One region of the Exiguobacterium sp. s70 genome, then DNA from elsewhere that is predicted to be linked to it. Evidence: predicted binding sites of a transcription regulator. Region 1 holds the regulator's gene; the other holds the start of a gene.
What was found. The regulator Rex, encoded in region 1, represses fermentation and respiration genes when NADH is low (regulators of the CRP and FNR family bind a similar motif). The targets are predictions, from matches to a motif close to TTGTGAAATATTTCACAA.
Positions count from the first base shown of each region.

Region 2: adhE (bifunctional acetaldehyde-CoA/alcohol dehydrogenase) is a predicted target of Rex. The motif match lies at 1,552-1,569, and genes of this name have one in related genera.

Region 1 covers NZ_JACSLV010000007.1:81,843-90,023, reverse strand. Annotated here, with positions in the region: tRNA gene KNP84_RS14170 (tRNA-Met) at 1-16, shown strand, start outside; tRNA gene KNP84_RS14165 (tRNA-Met) at 42-118, shown strand; gene tsaE (tRNA (adenosine(37)-N6)-threonylcarbamoyltransferase complex ATPase subunit type 1 TsaE) at 225-674, shown strand; gene tsaB (tRNA (adenosine(37)-N6)-threonylcarbamoyltransferase complex dimerization subunit type 1 TsaB) at 671-1,327, shown strand; gene rimI (ribosomal protein S18-alanine N-acetyltransferase) at 1,320-1,781, shown strand; gene tsaD (tRNA (adenosine(37)-N6)-threonylcarbamoyltransferase complex transferase subunit TsaD) at 1,778-2,800, shown strand; gene KNP84_RS14140 (hypothetical protein) at 2,815-3,381, shown strand; gene KNP84_RS14135 (hypothetical protein) at 3,430-3,837, opposite strand; gene KNP84_RS14130 (ABC-F family ATP-binding cassette domain-containing protein) at 3,834-5,735, opposite strand; gene KNP84_RS14125 (redox-sensing transcriptional repressor Rex) at 5,885-6,541, shown strand; gene KNP84_RS14120 (twin-arginine translocase TatA/TatE family subunit) at 6,541-6,759, shown strand; gene tatC (twin-arginine translocase subunit TatC) at 6,762-7,550, shown strand; gene KNP84_RS14110 (hypothetical protein) at 7,692-8,181, shown strand, end outside.
Region 2 covers NZ_JACSLV010000002.1:676,944-685,124, forward strand. Annotated here, with positions in the region: gene KNP84_RS08150 (YebC/PmpR family DNA-binding transcriptional regulator) at 84-797, opposite strand; gene KNP84_RS08155 (MarR family winged helix-turn-helix transcriptional regulator) at 877-1,329, opposite strand; gene adhE (bifunctional acetaldehyde-CoA/alcohol dehydrogenase) at 1,710-4,301, shown strand; gene KNP84_RS08165 (zinc-binding metallopeptidase family protein) at 4,442-5,632, shown strand; gene KNP84_RS08170 (alpha/beta hydrolase) at 5,736-6,647, shown strand; gene KNP84_RS08175 (DeoR/GlpR family DNA-binding transcription regulator) at 6,787-7,533, shown strand; gene pfkB (1-phosphofructokinase) at 7,530-8,181, shown strand, end outside.

The DNA of each region.
Region 1 (8,181 bases):
CCGGCCCCCGCAACCAATTTTTATTTAATTTCATATGTCGTCGCGGGGTGGAGCAGTCTGGTAGCTCGTCGGGCTCATAACCCGAAGGTCGTTGGTTCAAATCCAGCCCCCGCAACCAATTTTTTAAATGAGATAGCGAAACGATGACGTTTCGTGTTTTTTTTTGCGTAAAATTGAGTGTACAATGAGTACGTATCGCTAGAACCGACTAAAGGAGAAACATCATGTATACATTGATTACCCATTCTGCGGCTGAGACGCAGGCAGTGGCAGAGAAATTGGCCACACTTGTCAAAGCCGGGACGGTCATAACGTTGAACGGCGACCTCGGTGCCGGTAAGACGACGTTCACCCAGGGCTTTGGTAAAGGCCTCGGTGTCACGCGCAACGTCAACAGCCCGACGTTTACCATCATGAAACAATACCAAGGGCGCTTGCCGCTCTACCATATGGACGTCTATCGTCTCGAAGATACAGGGGACGATATCGGCCTCGAAGAATACATCAACGGCGATGGTGTCGCCATAGTCGAATGGTCGAACTTGATCGAGTCATCGCTTCCGAAGGAACGGCTCGCCATCACAATCGAGCGAGTCGGGGACGAGGAACGTCAACTGACGTTCGCGCCCGTCGGCGACGTCTATGATGCGCTGGTGAAGGAGGTGCTCGCATGAAGCAACTGATGATTGATACGGCGACGACACGTCTATCTGTCGCCCTCAGTGAACACGGACAGATTCAAGCCGAGGCGACGGTCATGGTCTCGAAAAACCATGCCGTCACGCTCATGCCGATGATTGAACAACTGATGAATGCGGTCAAATGGACACCGACCGAGCTCGAACGTATCGTCGTGACGACAGGTCCGGGATCTTATACGGGTATTCGCATCGGTGTCACGACCGCGAAGACGCTCGCCTACACGCTTCAACTCCCGCTCGTCGGGGTCTCTGCGCTCCATCTCATGGCGGCGGCCCCGAATACGGAGCTCCCGGTCGTCGCGCTCATCGATGCCCGTCGTGGCAATGCGTATATCGGTCACTATCAACAGAACGAGGCCGTGACACCCGACCGTCACGCCTCGGTCGCAGCTTGGCTTGAAGCCAACATCACAGGACCGTTTGTCGTTGTCGGTGATGTCGAACCGTTCCGTGACGTACTCGCGTCTTACGACTATACCGAAGCACCGGCCGCGCATAGCTATGGCCGGGCAAGCGATCTCGTCGCGTTAGGTGACGTCACGAACGATGTTCATGCGTTTGAGCCCGAATATCTCCGTCTTGCTGAAGCGGAAGCGAAATGGCTCGAGGGACAAAACAATGGCTGACATTAAAATCCGGCGCATGAACTGGCTCGATGTCGAGGAAGTGACCAAAGTCGAAGAAGCGTCGTTCGCCATCCCATGGACGAAAGAAGCGTTCATGAACGAGATGCTCCGCAATGACCAAGCGATCTATTTCGTCGCTGTGCATGAACGACGCGTGGTCGGCTTCGTCGGGGTTTGGCAAATTGTAGACGAGGGGCACATCACGAACATTGCCGTCTTACCAGAATATCGCGGGCAAGGCATCGGCAATCTGCTGTTGACGCAACTCGTTGAATTCGCCCGCTCGAAGTCACTCGCGGCGCTCACGCTCGAAGTGCGCGTCTCGAATATCGGTGCCCAAAAGCTGTATGAACAGTTCGGTTTTGAAAACGCCGGTCGCCGGAAACGGTACTATCAAGACAATAATGAAGACGCCTATATCTACTGGGCGAAGTTAGGAAGTGAATCAGAATGAACACATCGCTCATTCTCGCGATTGAGTCGAGCTGTGATGAGACGTCGGTCGCGCTCGTGCGTGACGGCAAGACGCTCTTATCGAACGTCGTCTCGTCGCAGATTGAAAGTCATAAACGGTTCGGTGGGGTCGTGCCCGAGGTCGCCTCGCGCCACCACGTCGAACGAATCACGTACGTCATCGATGACGCCCTCAGTGAAGCCGGCGTGACGATGCAAGACGTCGACGCCGTCGCGGTCACACAAGGACCTGGTCTCGTCGGGGCGCTGCTCGTCGGCATCAGTGCGGCCAAAGCGCTCGCGTTCGCCCATAGTAAACCGCTCATCGGCGTCCACCATATCGCCGGACATATTTACGCGAACGAACTCGTCGAGGAGATGGAGTTCCCACTCGTCTGTCTCGTCGTTTCAGGCGGACACACGGAGCTCGTCTATATGCCCGAGCACGGTGTGTTCGAAGTCATCGGTGAGACGCGTGACGATGCGGCTGGAGAAGCGTACGACAAAGTCGCACGAACGCTCAGCCTGCCTTACCCGGGCGGCCCGGCCATCGACCGTCTCGCGGCTAACGGGGAAGACACGTATAAGTTCCCACGGGTTCGCCTCGAGGCAGGAAGTTTTGACTTCAGCTTCAGCGGGCTCAAGTCGTCAGTCATCAACGCCGTCCACAATGCCGAACAGCGTGGGGAGACGGTCATCCCTGAAAACTTGGCGGCCAGCTTCCAAGCGAGCGTCGTCGAAGTGCTCGTCGAAAAAGCGATTCGTGCCGTAAAAGAAAAAGGAGCCAAACAATTGCTCGTCGCAGGTGGCGTCGCGGCCAACCGTGGACTCCGTACTGCGCTTCAAGAAGCTACGGACCGCGAAGGCATCCGCCTCGTCATCCCACCACTTGATCTATGCGGAGATAATGCTGGTATGATCGGGGTGGCGGCACATCACGCGTTTGTGCGCGGAAAGCGCGATACACTGGCGATGAATGCGGTTCCTGGGTTATCCTTAGAAGAGAGCATGACAGTCTAGGGGGAAATAGAGACATGACGAAACGCATCATTATTGGAGGTCTGGTCGTACTGCTCGTCGTCGCGACGTTTTTGCAAGTACGGGAGATTATCCGCGCCTATAATATCGCCTATCAAGAAGAAATCGTACCGGAAGCGACACGCGTCCGTTCACTCACAGGAGCGGAATCGCTCGAAGGCATCGGCCGGGTCACGGGTGAGAACACGCTCGTCGAGACGTTGTACGGCTATAAGAGCCTAGACGATCAAAATATCGAGAGCGTCATCGTCGTCGACCGCAACCTCGGCGTTCAGCCGAAAGCGAGCGACGCATATTACGAGATTGCGCCGGGACGAGAAGCGACCGAAGAAGAAGCGGCGAAGTTCGAGGATATCGTCAACGAGTTTGACGAAGAGCAACTGTTCGCGCAAGTCATCTCGACGCATAAGGCGAAGTATGTGACGAACCGTGAGGAGACGCTCACGTTCTATAAAGTCTTTGTCCGTGACGTCGATACGAACGAGTACGTGTTCTTTATCACGGAAGACGGTCTCAAACTCGACTTCCATACACGCGGGTTCCAACCGCTACGTTACTTCTAACTATTAAAAGGGAAGCCGATCTCCATGATGGAGATCGGCTTCCCTTTTTTATACGTCCGGATGATGTTTGTTCTGTTTGTACCACATATTCACCCAACTCACGATGAAGACGAGCAGGGCGAGCACCCACATGAGGAGCGTCGACTGATAGAAGTGTCCCCACACCGAGCCTGGGGTGTAAAAGCTGTGCACGGTCACATCGACCGGCCAGACGACGAGGCGGATGAACAGCGTGCTCATGAGCAGGCCGCTCAACAAGCTGATCACAATCCCGCTCCACGTCTGGATGATGAAGCCGATGACGACCGGCAAGAAATAAAACAGGAACGACGGGACGACCGTCGGCTCCCCGCGAATCAGTTCGGATACGAATTCCGTCCCCGTCGGCACGATATAGGCGAGACCGGTCAGGAAGGCGTGCATCCATTCGATTCGCATCGCACGGAATCGCATCATGAATGGAGCTCCTCCCATTCTGCGTACAGTGCCGTGATCGATTCTTTCGTCGCGTCGGACTCGGTCGACAGTTCCTGTGCCCGGGCGAAGTCGTTGAAGACGTCCGGTTCACACAACAGCTGCTCGATTTCCTCGAGACGCGCCTCGTGTTGTTCGATCGTGAGCTCGATTTCCTCGATCCGTTGTTTCATCCGGCGTTCCTCGCGTTGTTGTTCCTTGTCGGCGCGCTGTTTCTTGACGATGACTTGTTTCGTCTCTTCGCGGGCGAGTCGGGCCAGGTCTTCGAGTTCTTCTTTCTTCTCGACGTAATATGAATAATCGCCGAGATACTCGTCGATGCCGTTCGGCGTGATCTCTAAGACGCGCGTCGCGAGCCGGTCGATGAAGTAGCGGTCGTGCGACACGAACAGAATTGTGCCCGGATAGTCGACGAGGGCGTTCTCGAGAATCATCTTCGAATCGAGGTCCAAGTGGTTCGTCGGCTCATCCAAGATGAGCAAGTTCGGTTGCTCGAGCTTTAGTTTCGCGAGCGTCAAGCGGGCCCGTTCCCCACCCGACAATTCATGGACACGTTTCATGACGTCGTCACCGCTGAACAGGAACTGTCCAAGCAGGCTCCGGACTTCTTGTTCGCGCATGAGCGGCCAGTCGTTCCAAATCTCGTCGATGACACGGTTGGCGTCCGACAAGTTTTGTTGTTCCTGGTCGTAGTAGCCGATTTCGACGCCGGTGCCGTAGCGGATGTCACCGGTAAGGGGCGGCTGTTGTTTCGTCAACACTTTCAGGAGCGTCGATTTGCCGACTCCGTTCGGGCCGACGAGGGCGACCGATTCGCCGCGCTGCAATTGGAAGCGGAGCTGTTGGGCGATCGGTTCTTCATAGCCGATGGCAAGATCGCTCGCACTCAATACGTCGTTCCCGCTTTGACGTTTGATTGAGAACGAGAGGACGGCACTGCGCTCATCACCGTCCGGCGCTTCCATCCGGTCGACTTTCTCGAGACGTTTGCGGACGCTCTGGGCCCGCTTCGTCGTCGTCGCCCGGGCGATGTTACGCTGGATGAAGTCCTGCATCTTGGCGATCTCTTCTTGTTGCGACTCGAACTGCTTCTTCTCTTGCTCGTAAATGGCAGCCTTCTGTTCAAGGTACTTCGTGTAGTTGCCGACGAAGCGACGGCTGCGGTGGCGGGACAGCTCATAGACGACCGATACGACGCGGTCGAGGAAGTAGCGGTCGTGGGAGACGATGAGGACGGCGCCTTTATAGCCGCTCAAATACTTCTCGAGCCAGCCGAGTGTCTCGATGTCCAAGTGGTTCGTCGGCTCATCCAAGATGAGCAGGTCTGGACTTTGGAGCAGCATCTTCGCGAGAGCAAGACGTGTCCGCTGTCCGCCGGAGAGCGTATCGATGCGGCGTTCGAAGTCGTCCGGATAGAACCGCATCCCGTGAAGGACAGAGCGGATCGTCGCCTCATATTGATAGCCGCCACGGTCTTTGAACGTATGCTGTTCTTCATCGTAAGACGACAAGAGGCGCTCATAGGCGGCCGGGTCGTTCAAGATGCGCTCAGAACCCATGTCTTGCTCCATGCGGCGCAGCGTCTTTTCTTGTTCAATTAAATCGGTGAAGACAGTCAACATTTCGTTCCACATCGTCTCGTTCGACTCTAACCCTGAGTCTTGGGCGAGATAGCCGATGGTGACATCTTTAGGCTTCATGATGTCGCCCGAGTCATAGTTGTATTCCCCGGCGATGACTTTAAGCAATGTCGACTTGCCGGCACCGTTACGGCCGACAAGGGCGACACGTTCGCCTTCTTGAATTTCTAGTTTGACGTTCTCTAAAATCGGCTCGACGCCGAATGATTTCGATAAGTTATTGACTTGCAGTAGGATCAAGTGAAAAAACCCCTTTCTCTCTATTTAGTATACTTTATTTCTTCCCCATTTCAGGTATATTCATTGAGTGGTCATGTGAATTCGTTTACAATCAAGGTGTATGAAATTAGATTCGTTTGAAACGCGTCGTAAAAAGGAGGCTCTTTCCGTTGAGTCAAAACGAACCAAAGATTCCGCAAGCGACAGCCAAACGGTTGCCACTATACTATCGGTTTATCCAAAGCCTACATTCATCAGGAAAACAGCGTGTCTCTTCTGCTGAACTGAGCGAGGCGGTCAAGGTCGATTCGGCCACGATCCGTCGCGATTTTTCGTACTTCGGTGCGCTCGGGAAAAAGGGATATGGCTATAACGTACAGTATCTGTTAGACTTTTTCCGTAAGACACTGAATCAGGACGAGATTACGAACGTCGCCTTAGTCGGGGTTGGTCATCTTGGGACAGCTTTCGTCAACTATAACTTCCTTAAAAACAATAACACACATATCGTCGTCGGGTTCGACGCAGACGAGACAAAAGTCGGCACGACGATGTCCGGTGTCCCGATTCATCACGTCGATGAGATGGAACAGATCATGAAACAAAACAAGATTGACGTCGCCATTCTCACGGTGCCGTCTGCCTATGCGCAACCGGTCGCGGACGACTTGGTCCGCTTCGGTATTAAAGGCATCTTGAACTTCACACCGGCCAGACTTACTGTGCCGGACACGGTCCGCGTCCATCACATCGACTTGTCGATCGAACTCCAGTCGCTCATTTACTTTATGCAACACTATCCATCTGCTGAGGGGGTCCATCAATAATGGAATTACTATCATCGTTGCTCGTCGTCGGTATTCCTGGGGGAGCAAGTATCTTCATTATCGCCATCGTCGCGCTCATCATCTTCGGGCCGAAGAAATTGCCTGAATTCGGACGCGCCGCTGGTCAAACGCTCCGAGAGTTCAAAAATGCCACGAACGGCATGATGAACGAACATGACGAGAAAGATAAGAAAGAACTTGAGAAGAAAGAGCAGTAATCATGAATCATCAACCTGATCAAGAACGGGCACTGTCCGATCACTTGACAGAGCTGCGGAGACGACTGATGCTGTCGGCATTTGTCGTCTTTGCTTTCTTTCTCATCGCTTTGCCGAGTGTCAAATATGTGCTCGCCTATCTGCAGGCGGACCTCGTCGAACGAGGGCTCGAGCTGAACGCCTTTGGGGTCGCGGACCCGCTCATGATTTACTTGAACTTGGCGCTCGTCATCGGGCTCGTCGCGTCCGGTCCGTTTCTACTGTATCAACTGTGGGCGTTCGTCGCACCTGGTCTGCACCCGAACGAGCGGAAAGCGACGCTCGCGTATATCCCGATCATCTTCATCTTGTTCCTGATCGGTCTCGCATTCGCCTACTATTGGTTGTTCCCGCTCGTCCTCGATATCTCGACGGACCTCGGGCAAGACCTCGGTCTGACGCAAATCATCGGGGCGTCGAACTACTTCACGTTCTTGCTGCAACTGACCATTCCATTCGGACTGTTATTCCAGTTGCCGGTCGTGACGATGTTCTTGACGCGCATCGGTGTCGTGACACCGTACTTCCTGTCATCGATTCGGAAATATGCGTACTTCGCCTTGTTCGTCATCGCGGCCTTCATCACGCCGCCGGATTTGACGTCGCACCTCATGGTGTCGCTGCCGCTCTTCTTCTTGTATGAAATCAGCTTGTCGATTTCACGCATCACGTACCGGGGCGTGCTCCGACGTGAGAAAGAGGCGATGGTGAAAGAACAGATGGATTTGATGAAACAAATGAATGAGAAGTAAACACCATGTCATGCGACGTGGTGTTTTTTTATGATTTTAGGACTATTCATTTTTGAAAAATCGATTTAAAATTAGGAATATAAAATCAAAAATGGATTATTTTTGAAAGTTATGCATTCATAAACAGAAATGAGGAGACAGATGAAAAAGTGGTTGTGGAGCATGCTTGTTGTGCTCATTATGATGGTGGCACCAGGTGTCGAAGTCCGAGCAGAGGACTATACTAAGCCGGTAACTATTCCGACAGGGGAAGTCGTAGGAGATAGTGGGTATGTGTGGCGTTCAGGGGATCCTGAGACGCTTGTTCACATTCAGACCGGTGAAGTGTATACATTACCGATTCGCGTGTCCGTTCTTCATAATATTCACGCGATCGGAGACGGTCGATTCATTTTGGAGGGCTGGCAAGAATGGATGGTCTGGAATCCTCAAACCGGTTCAAAGACGGTCTTTCCAATTGAGGCAGGGAGCGGACTTCATGCGGTCGTAGATATTAATTTGGCAGCAGAAACGGTATTGTGGACTGATGACAAGAAGTATGTCACGACATCGCTTTCGGGCAAAATTCTCGGGTCGATTCAGATGGGAAGTATGTATGAAGCATACGGACTGCTTGATGATGGGAATGTTC
Region 2 (8,181 bases), on a different contig from region 1:
TTTGAAATTTAACATACGTGTTTCGGGTTGTCAAATCGATTGTTCAAAAAAAGCGATAACTCCGAAAAGTTATCGCTCGTTCGTCATCCTTCAACGTTATGGTATACCTGGCGCACGTCTTCGAGGTCTTCGAGGACGTCGAGTAGTTTTTCGAACTGTTCTTTCGACTCGTTGTCGAGGGCAATCTCGTTTTGTGGCAGCATCGTCAACTCGGCGACTTCAAACGTCTCGATGCCTGCTGCTTTGAAGGCAGTCTGGACGGCATGGAACGCTTCTGGTTCCGCATAGACGATCACCGTCTCATCTTCTTCGATGACGTCACGGACGTCGAGGTCGTGCTCCATCATGAGTTCGAGTACGTCGTCAGCAGACATGCCGTTGACACCGATGACAGCCGTCGCGTCGAACATGTAAGCGACTGACCCGCTGACACCCATGTTGCCGCCGTTTTTACCGAAAGCGGCGCGGACTTCAGACGCCGTCCGGTTGACGTTGTTCGTGAGCGTGTCGACGATGAGCATCGAGCCGTTCGGTCCGAATCCTTCATAGCGGAGCTCATCGAAGTTCTCTTCGTCGCCGCCCTTCGCTTTGTCGATGGCGCGGTCGATGATTGCGCGCGGGACGTTGTACGTCTTCGCTCGTTCGACGACGAACTTGAGTGCTTGGTTTGATTCTGGATCTGGTTCCCCTTGACGGGCGACTACGTAGATTTCACGGCCGAACTTCGCATAAATGCGACTCGTATTGGCGTCTTTTGACGCCTTTTTCTCTTTAATGTTGTTCCATTTACGACCCATTACATGTCATCTCTCTTTCCATTGTTCGATTGATTCATCCTCGATTATATAAGAAGACGTGGATGTTGACGAGCAAAAATCATCCCTCGCTTTTATCCATCTTCTCGACGATCTCCGTCAACGTCTTCAAACTGTCGATTAGGCGGTCCGTCTCTTCCTCGTTCAGAAACGCGAGACGGTCCTCGAACAGGCGACGGAACGAATCCCGACGCTCGCGGAGGACGAGTTCGCCCTTTTCGGTCAGTTGATTCCAGATGACACGACGATCGCGTTCGTCCGGGACGCGGGTGATGTAGCCCTCATCGACGAGCTTCGTGATGAGCGGCGTCACGTTCGGCGGGGCAATCGATAACGTCTCACTGATGTGTCCGTTCGTGACCGCGCCTTCATCTTCAATCAACATGAGGAGATGAAAGTGGGAAAAGTTTAAGTTTGGGATTTGCGGAAGGTCGGAACGACGTAATAACTTCCGGCGAATTAATGGGATCAGTTTCACGAACTGATCGGCTGCGTCTTGTCTCGGCATAATCATGTCACTTCCTAATTAGGTTCTTTCTTCATTATACACGACCGAGCGCAGGGTGGACGACCAATCCTCATCCCGTGACATTTTGCACAGCGCATTCGCCTCATCATGGACACAATGGATGTAAGCGTTTACATATCGCATATGCTTTATTTTCATGAAAACGCATTCGATTTTACTGAGCGTCATATGAAAAAGCAAGCCCTATCCTCATTCTCCTAAAAAATATTGTGAAAGAGTTCACATTGTTGTCACGCACAAAATGCAAGAAACGTTGTATTCTATGAATGTGAAGGAAAGCACAAACTCTTCTCAAACCAACTGATTGCCCCGTGCTCTCCATCAAGTCAACAGTATAAGCTCTCATTCATGAGGAGGAAACCAACATGGCAGTTAAAGAGAAAGCAGTAGTAGAAACATCAGCAGAACAGATGGTCGACACGCTCGTCACTAGAGCCCACACGGCGCTCGAGACATTGATGACGTTCGACCAAGAGAAAATCGATGCGATCGTTCAAGCGATGGCGTTAGCCGGTCTCGAACAACACGTCGCCCTCGCGAAACATGCATATGAAGAAACAGGTCGCGGTGTGTTTGAAGATAAAATGATCAAAAACATCTTTGCGACAGAATATATTTATAACTCACTCCGTGGCGAGAAGACGGTCGGCGTCATCGAAGACGATGAGCAAAACGGCATCACGTACATCGCGGAACCAGTCGGTGTCGTCGCCGGGGTCACACCGGTTACGAACCCGACATCAACGACGATGTTCAAAGCAATCATCGCCATCAAAACACGTAACCCGATCATCTTCGGTTTCCACCCGTCGGCACAACAGTGTTCAAGTGAAGCGGCACGCATCCTTCGTGACGCAGCCATCGAAGCGGGAGCTCCGGAACACTTGATCCAATGGGTTGAAAAACCGTCACTCGACGCGACGAAAGCGCTCATGAACCACCCAGGAGTCGCCATGGTCCTCGCAACTGGTGGAGCGGCGATGGTCAAATCAGCCTACTCGACTGGTAAACCAGCCCTTGGCGTCGGTCCTGGTAACGTTCCGGCCTACATCGACAAAACAGCAAAAGTAAAACGTGCCATCTCGGACGTCATCTTGTCGAAAACGTTCGATAACGGGATGATCTGTGCATCTGAACAAGCGATTATCGTCGACCAAGAAGTGTACGAAGAAGTGAAAGCCGAAATGACGGCGCTCGGTTGCTACTTCTGCTCACCAGAAGAGAAAGCAAAACTCGAGACACTCGTCATTAAAACAGACTCTTGTGCGGTCAACCCGGAAATCGTCGGGAAGCCTGCAGCCTGGATCGCCGAACGAGCTGGACTCACAGTCCCGGTCGATACGAAAATCTTGATCGCCGAACTCGAGACGGTCGGTGCGACAGAACTGCTCTCACATGAGAAACTCAGCCCAGTACTCGGAGCCTACAAAGTTCAATCGCGTGAAGAAGGTTTCGCCATCGCAGAGAAGATGCTCGAAATCGGTGGTCTCGGTCATACGGCAGCCATCCACTCGACTGACGACGACGCCATCCTCGCATTCGGACTCCGAATGAAAGCTTGCCGCATCATCGTCAACTCGCCAACGGCACACGGCGGGATCGGTGACCTCTATAACGAAATGACACCATCACTCACACTCGGTTGTGGGTCGTACGGTAAAAACTCCGTCTCTGAGAACGTGACGGCGAAACATCTACTCAACGTGAAAAAGGTGGCGAGACGTCGCGTGAACATGCAATGGTTTAAAGTCCCTGAAAAGATTTACTTTGAGAAAAACTCGGTCCAATACCTTCAATCGCTCACATCGAAAAAACGGGCGATGATCGTCACGGATGAAATGATGGTCAAACTCGGATTTGCTGATAAAGTCGTCAAAAACTTGCCGGCTGGCGTCGAGTACCGCATCTTCGACCAAGTTGAACCAGACCCGTCAGTTGAGACGGTCATGCGCGGTGCCGAAGCGATGCGTCACTTCCAACCAGATATGATTATCGCCCTCGGCGGTGGATCACCAATGGATGCCGCGAAAGGCATGTGGCTCTTCTACGAACGCCCAGAAGAGAAGTTCTCGAACCTTCGCCAAAAATTCATGGATATCCGCAAGCGGACATACAAATTCCCGACGCTCGGTAACAAGTCGATGTTCGTCGCCATCCCGACAACATCAGGTACGGGTTCTGAAGTGACACCGTTCACGGTCATCACGGATAAGAAACGCAACGTCAAATACCCGATCGCTGACTATGCGATCACACCGGACGTCGCCATCGTCGACCCTGAGTTCGTCATGACGGTCCCAGCTTCAATCACGGCTGATACAGGAATGGACGTGTTGACACACGCCATCGAAGCGTACGTTTCGGTCATGGCAAACGACTATACGGATGGACTCGCGCTTCGTTCGATGAAGATGATCTTCGATTACCTCCCGAAAGCGTATGAGAACGGCAGTGACGCCGAAGCACGTCAGAAAGTCCACAACGCATCGACAATGGCTGGTATGGCGTTCGCGAACGCGTTCCTCGGTATCAACCACTCGATCGCACACAAAATCGGTGGCGAGTTCCATGTCCCACACGGACGGACGAACGCGATCCTCATGCCGCACGTCATCCGCTATAACGCGACACGCCCATCGAAACTCGCGGCGTTCCCGAAATATGAGTCATTCATCGCCGACGAGCGTTACGCTGAAATCGCGCGCTACCTCGGACTTCCAGCCAGCACGACGGAAGAAGGCGTCGAGTCGCTCATCCAAGCGATCATCGAGCTCGGTCAGCGCTTGAACATCAAACTCTCGTTCAAAGCCCAAGGCATCAAGAAAGCGGACCTCGACGCGAAAGTCGACAAGATGGCAGTCGACGCGTTCGAAGACCAATGTACGACGGCTAACCCGAAAATGCCGCTCGTTGAAGAATTGAAAGAGATTATGTACGCTGCTTACGAAGGCGTATAAGTCTTGCACCAATCAAACGGTTTCCCTCATTCAGAGGGAAGCCGTTTTTTTGTGAAAAGAAATATACAATTGTCAGATCACTTAATATAATAGGATAATACAACCATTTATTGGTGAGTAATTTTGATGGAGATACGCAGATGACAATTATGTACAGCTTACTGTCGGCACTATTTACCGTTTTTCTTTATTTCAATCCGCTTTCATCAACAAGTCCTTATGAAACGGCTGAATATTTTGCGTCACAAGATCGGGATGCAGATAGTTATGATAGTTTTGAGTTTTTTGACACATTTGGTACAGAGCTAGAAGTGAGTGCGAAGCGTGTCGTCCATTACGTGGAGCGCTCTACTTATTGGACGGACATTTATCTAGGCGACGATTATTTTGAAGGATACTCGAGCATGGCGCTCGAACAGGAGATCAAAGGTGAACTTTTACATATGAACTGGGATGACCCCATCGAACAAGTGGAAGGCAAAGTGATTGTGTTGCCGATGACAGACACTTCTCTCGAAAAGTCGCATACGGCCTATACGTCAGATTATTACGGGGTCATCGATAATGATGAAGCGGCCAACCGTTACTTAGGTAAACTCGCTGAAGCAGGGGCAGCCGGTTACGTCATTACACCGCATCCAAATGAACCGGATGAGAGCGGCTTCGTGATTGTTTCCTATACATTACCGATTGGGGGTACCGGAGTCGATGGAGAGGCGGCCGAAGCTTTTCGTGATGGCGAAATGATTGTCATCGAACCGTACCGCGAAGAAATACCGTATATAGAGTATGTTCAACAAGGGGAAGGGGATGAAGAAATTGTCATCATGTCTCGCCTTGACGCTTCGTGGAAAGGGGATCATGTCCTCTCAAGCGTTAGTGGGTCTTCCGTCCTTTATCATTTATTAGAAAAGATGGACGGTGTGAAAACCGATGCCACAATCCGCTACGTTTTTTTTAATGGTAGTGGGTTTGGAGAAGAGGCAAGTGATGACTATCTCGCTCAATTGAAAGAGCGTCAACCATCGGTAAAGACGATTCTGCAGTTAGATGCCATGGGAACGGGCGACGACCCACTTTACATTCGAACGATTGGGATGAAACGCCACTCCTTTTTAGAGACAGAACCGTTCGACGCACTTGATGTGACGATATTAGGCAGTTCAAGTCTGGACAGCTACGGAGAAGCTGACTTACCTCTAGCCGTCCTGAGCGATTCGCGGTTGGCGGTTTATGACTTGCATACTGAATACGATAATCTAGATCGTCTATCCAATGAAGTGATGGAAGAGCAAGTTGAATGGCTGAAGCAGTGGCTGATCACTCAATGAAACGATTTTCCCCGAGACGTTCCTAATAAGAACGTCTTTTCTTTACGGATAAACACTCGTCCTCTCTTAAATACTTCGGTATGATGAAAGGGGAGGCGATACGATGGAACGACAACTGAACGTGACAACGAATTATGGACAACTGGCCGGTACGTGGATGACCCACGGCGAGCCCCGAAAGACGGTCGTCCTGCTCAGCGGGAGCGGGCCGAGCGACAGGGACGGCAATTTGGGACCATCCCAATTCGGCACATATAAAAAACTGGCCGAGGCGCTCTTTAAAATGGGTGTCAACGTCTATCGGTATGACAAACAAGGCATCGGTGAATCGGACGGTGATTTCAATAAAGTCGGGCTGCACGACCTGGTGACAGATGCGATCACCGTCGTCAACGCCATCGAACAGGAGCCGGACGCAGGGGACATGTATGTGCTCGGCCACAGCGAAGGGGCCGTCATCGCCCCGGCGGTCCAGCTCGAGACGAACGCGGCCGGACTGATTCTTCTCGCCGGATTCAACGATTCCTCGAAGAAGATGTTTTTGCTGCAAGCCGACGCACTTGCAACTGAAGTCGGTTCGGTGAAAGGACTCAAGGGCGTGTTCTATCGATTGACCGGCGTCCCGAAGAAGATTCGTCAGCGCCAAGACGATTTGCTCGAACGGTCACTGCGGACGAATGTCGCCGCTTTCAAGTACCGCGGCCAAGTCGTCAACGCCAAGTGGATTCGCGAACATGCATCCTATGACGTCCGGGAGCGGCTCGAACATGTGCGTGTTCCCGTGCTCGCCCTGACCGGCGACCGCGACGTCCAAGTCCCACCGGAGCACGTCCATTCGATTCGGACGAAAGGGGACGTCGACAGCCACATCATCCACGACATGAACCACTTGCTCGTCGAACGGACGAGTCCGCACGCGCTCCTCACGTTGCATAAGGAATATCGGGACGCCATTGAGGGGCCGCTTCATCCCGAACTCATCCGTCGCTTGAACGATTGGTTGTTGAAACGATAATGAACTGTCAAAAACGGTCACTAAGTGACCGTTTTTTATGTTATAATTGTGACAACGTTAAAAAAGATGAATGTTTTTGAATGTTTATGATTGTTTTTTAAATGAAAACGCTTTATATTAGAGCTACGGAGGGAATATGATGTTAACGAAGCAACGACATCAACTGATTTTGCAACGTCTGTCGGAGCAAAAGATTGTCAAATTGAAAGAATTGGTCGAGTTGACGGCATCGTCGGAGTCGACGATTCGCCGAGATTTGACCGACCTCGAAGCAGAAGGATATCTCGAACGGGTACATGGCGGCGCAACGCTCGTGGCCCGCTACGAAGAAGAGCCGACGTTCGAGGAGAAACGAGATCAACACGTCGATGAAAAAGTCGCGATCGCACGGAAGGCCGCGACGTTCATCGAAGACGGGATGTCCGTCTATCTCGATGCCGGTACGACGACGCAAGCGATGGTTCCTTTCTTAGATGGAAAAGATGTGATCGTCGTGACGAACAGCTTACCGATCGCCAACGACTTGTTCGACCTCGATATCAAAACGTTCGTGATCGGCGGTGAGTTGAAACGGTCGACACAGGCACTCGTCGGCTATAACGCTCGAGAGAGCATGATGAACTATCGGGTCGACCTCGCCTTTCTCGGCATCAATGGCGTCGACTTAGAAGCCGGGTACACGACCCCTGACCCGGAAGAGGCACTCGTCAAAAAAACAGCAATCGAATTGGCGCGCGAGGCATACATTTTGGCGGACGATTCAAAATTCGGGAAACGTTCGTTCAGCCGAGTGGCACCGCTCGAAGCGGCCACGCTCGTCACATGGAGCGACTCGTCAAGCGTCAGTTCGATTCAATCAATCACAAAGGTGGTGAACGCCCAATGATTTACACGTTAACCCTGAACCCCTCAATCGATTATTACGTGACACTCCCTGAAGTCGTCCTCGGTGAAGTCAATCGAATTCAAGAAACGACGCAGCGGGCCGGAGGCAAAGGCATCAACGTATCGTTCGTCTTACGTGAATACGACGTCGACACGGTCGCCCTCGGATTCGTCGGCGGCACGACAGGAGACTTCATCAAGAAGGCACTGACAGACAAAGGCGTCCAAACCGATTTCGTCGAAGTCGATGGAGAAACGCGCATCAACGTTAAGATTCGGGCGAAAGAAGAGACGGAATTGAACGCGAGCGGACCGGTCATCTCGGACACGGAACTTAATCGGTTGACGCGTCAATTCGATCATGTCCAATCAGGCGACATTGTCGTCCTCGCCGGCAGTATCCCGGGCAATCTACCGGATACGCTCTACCGAACGCTTGCCGAGACGGTCCGGGCGAACGGTGCCGAGTTCGTCGTCGATACGACGAAGGAAGCGATGCTCGAAGTGCTCGCGCTCCAACCGCTCATGATCAAACCGAACCATCATGAACTCGGTGAACTGTTCGACACAGACATCGAGACGTTCGAGCAGGCGCTCCCTTATGCGGAGCAGTTGGTCGAACGAGGTGCCCAAAACGTCATCGTCTCGT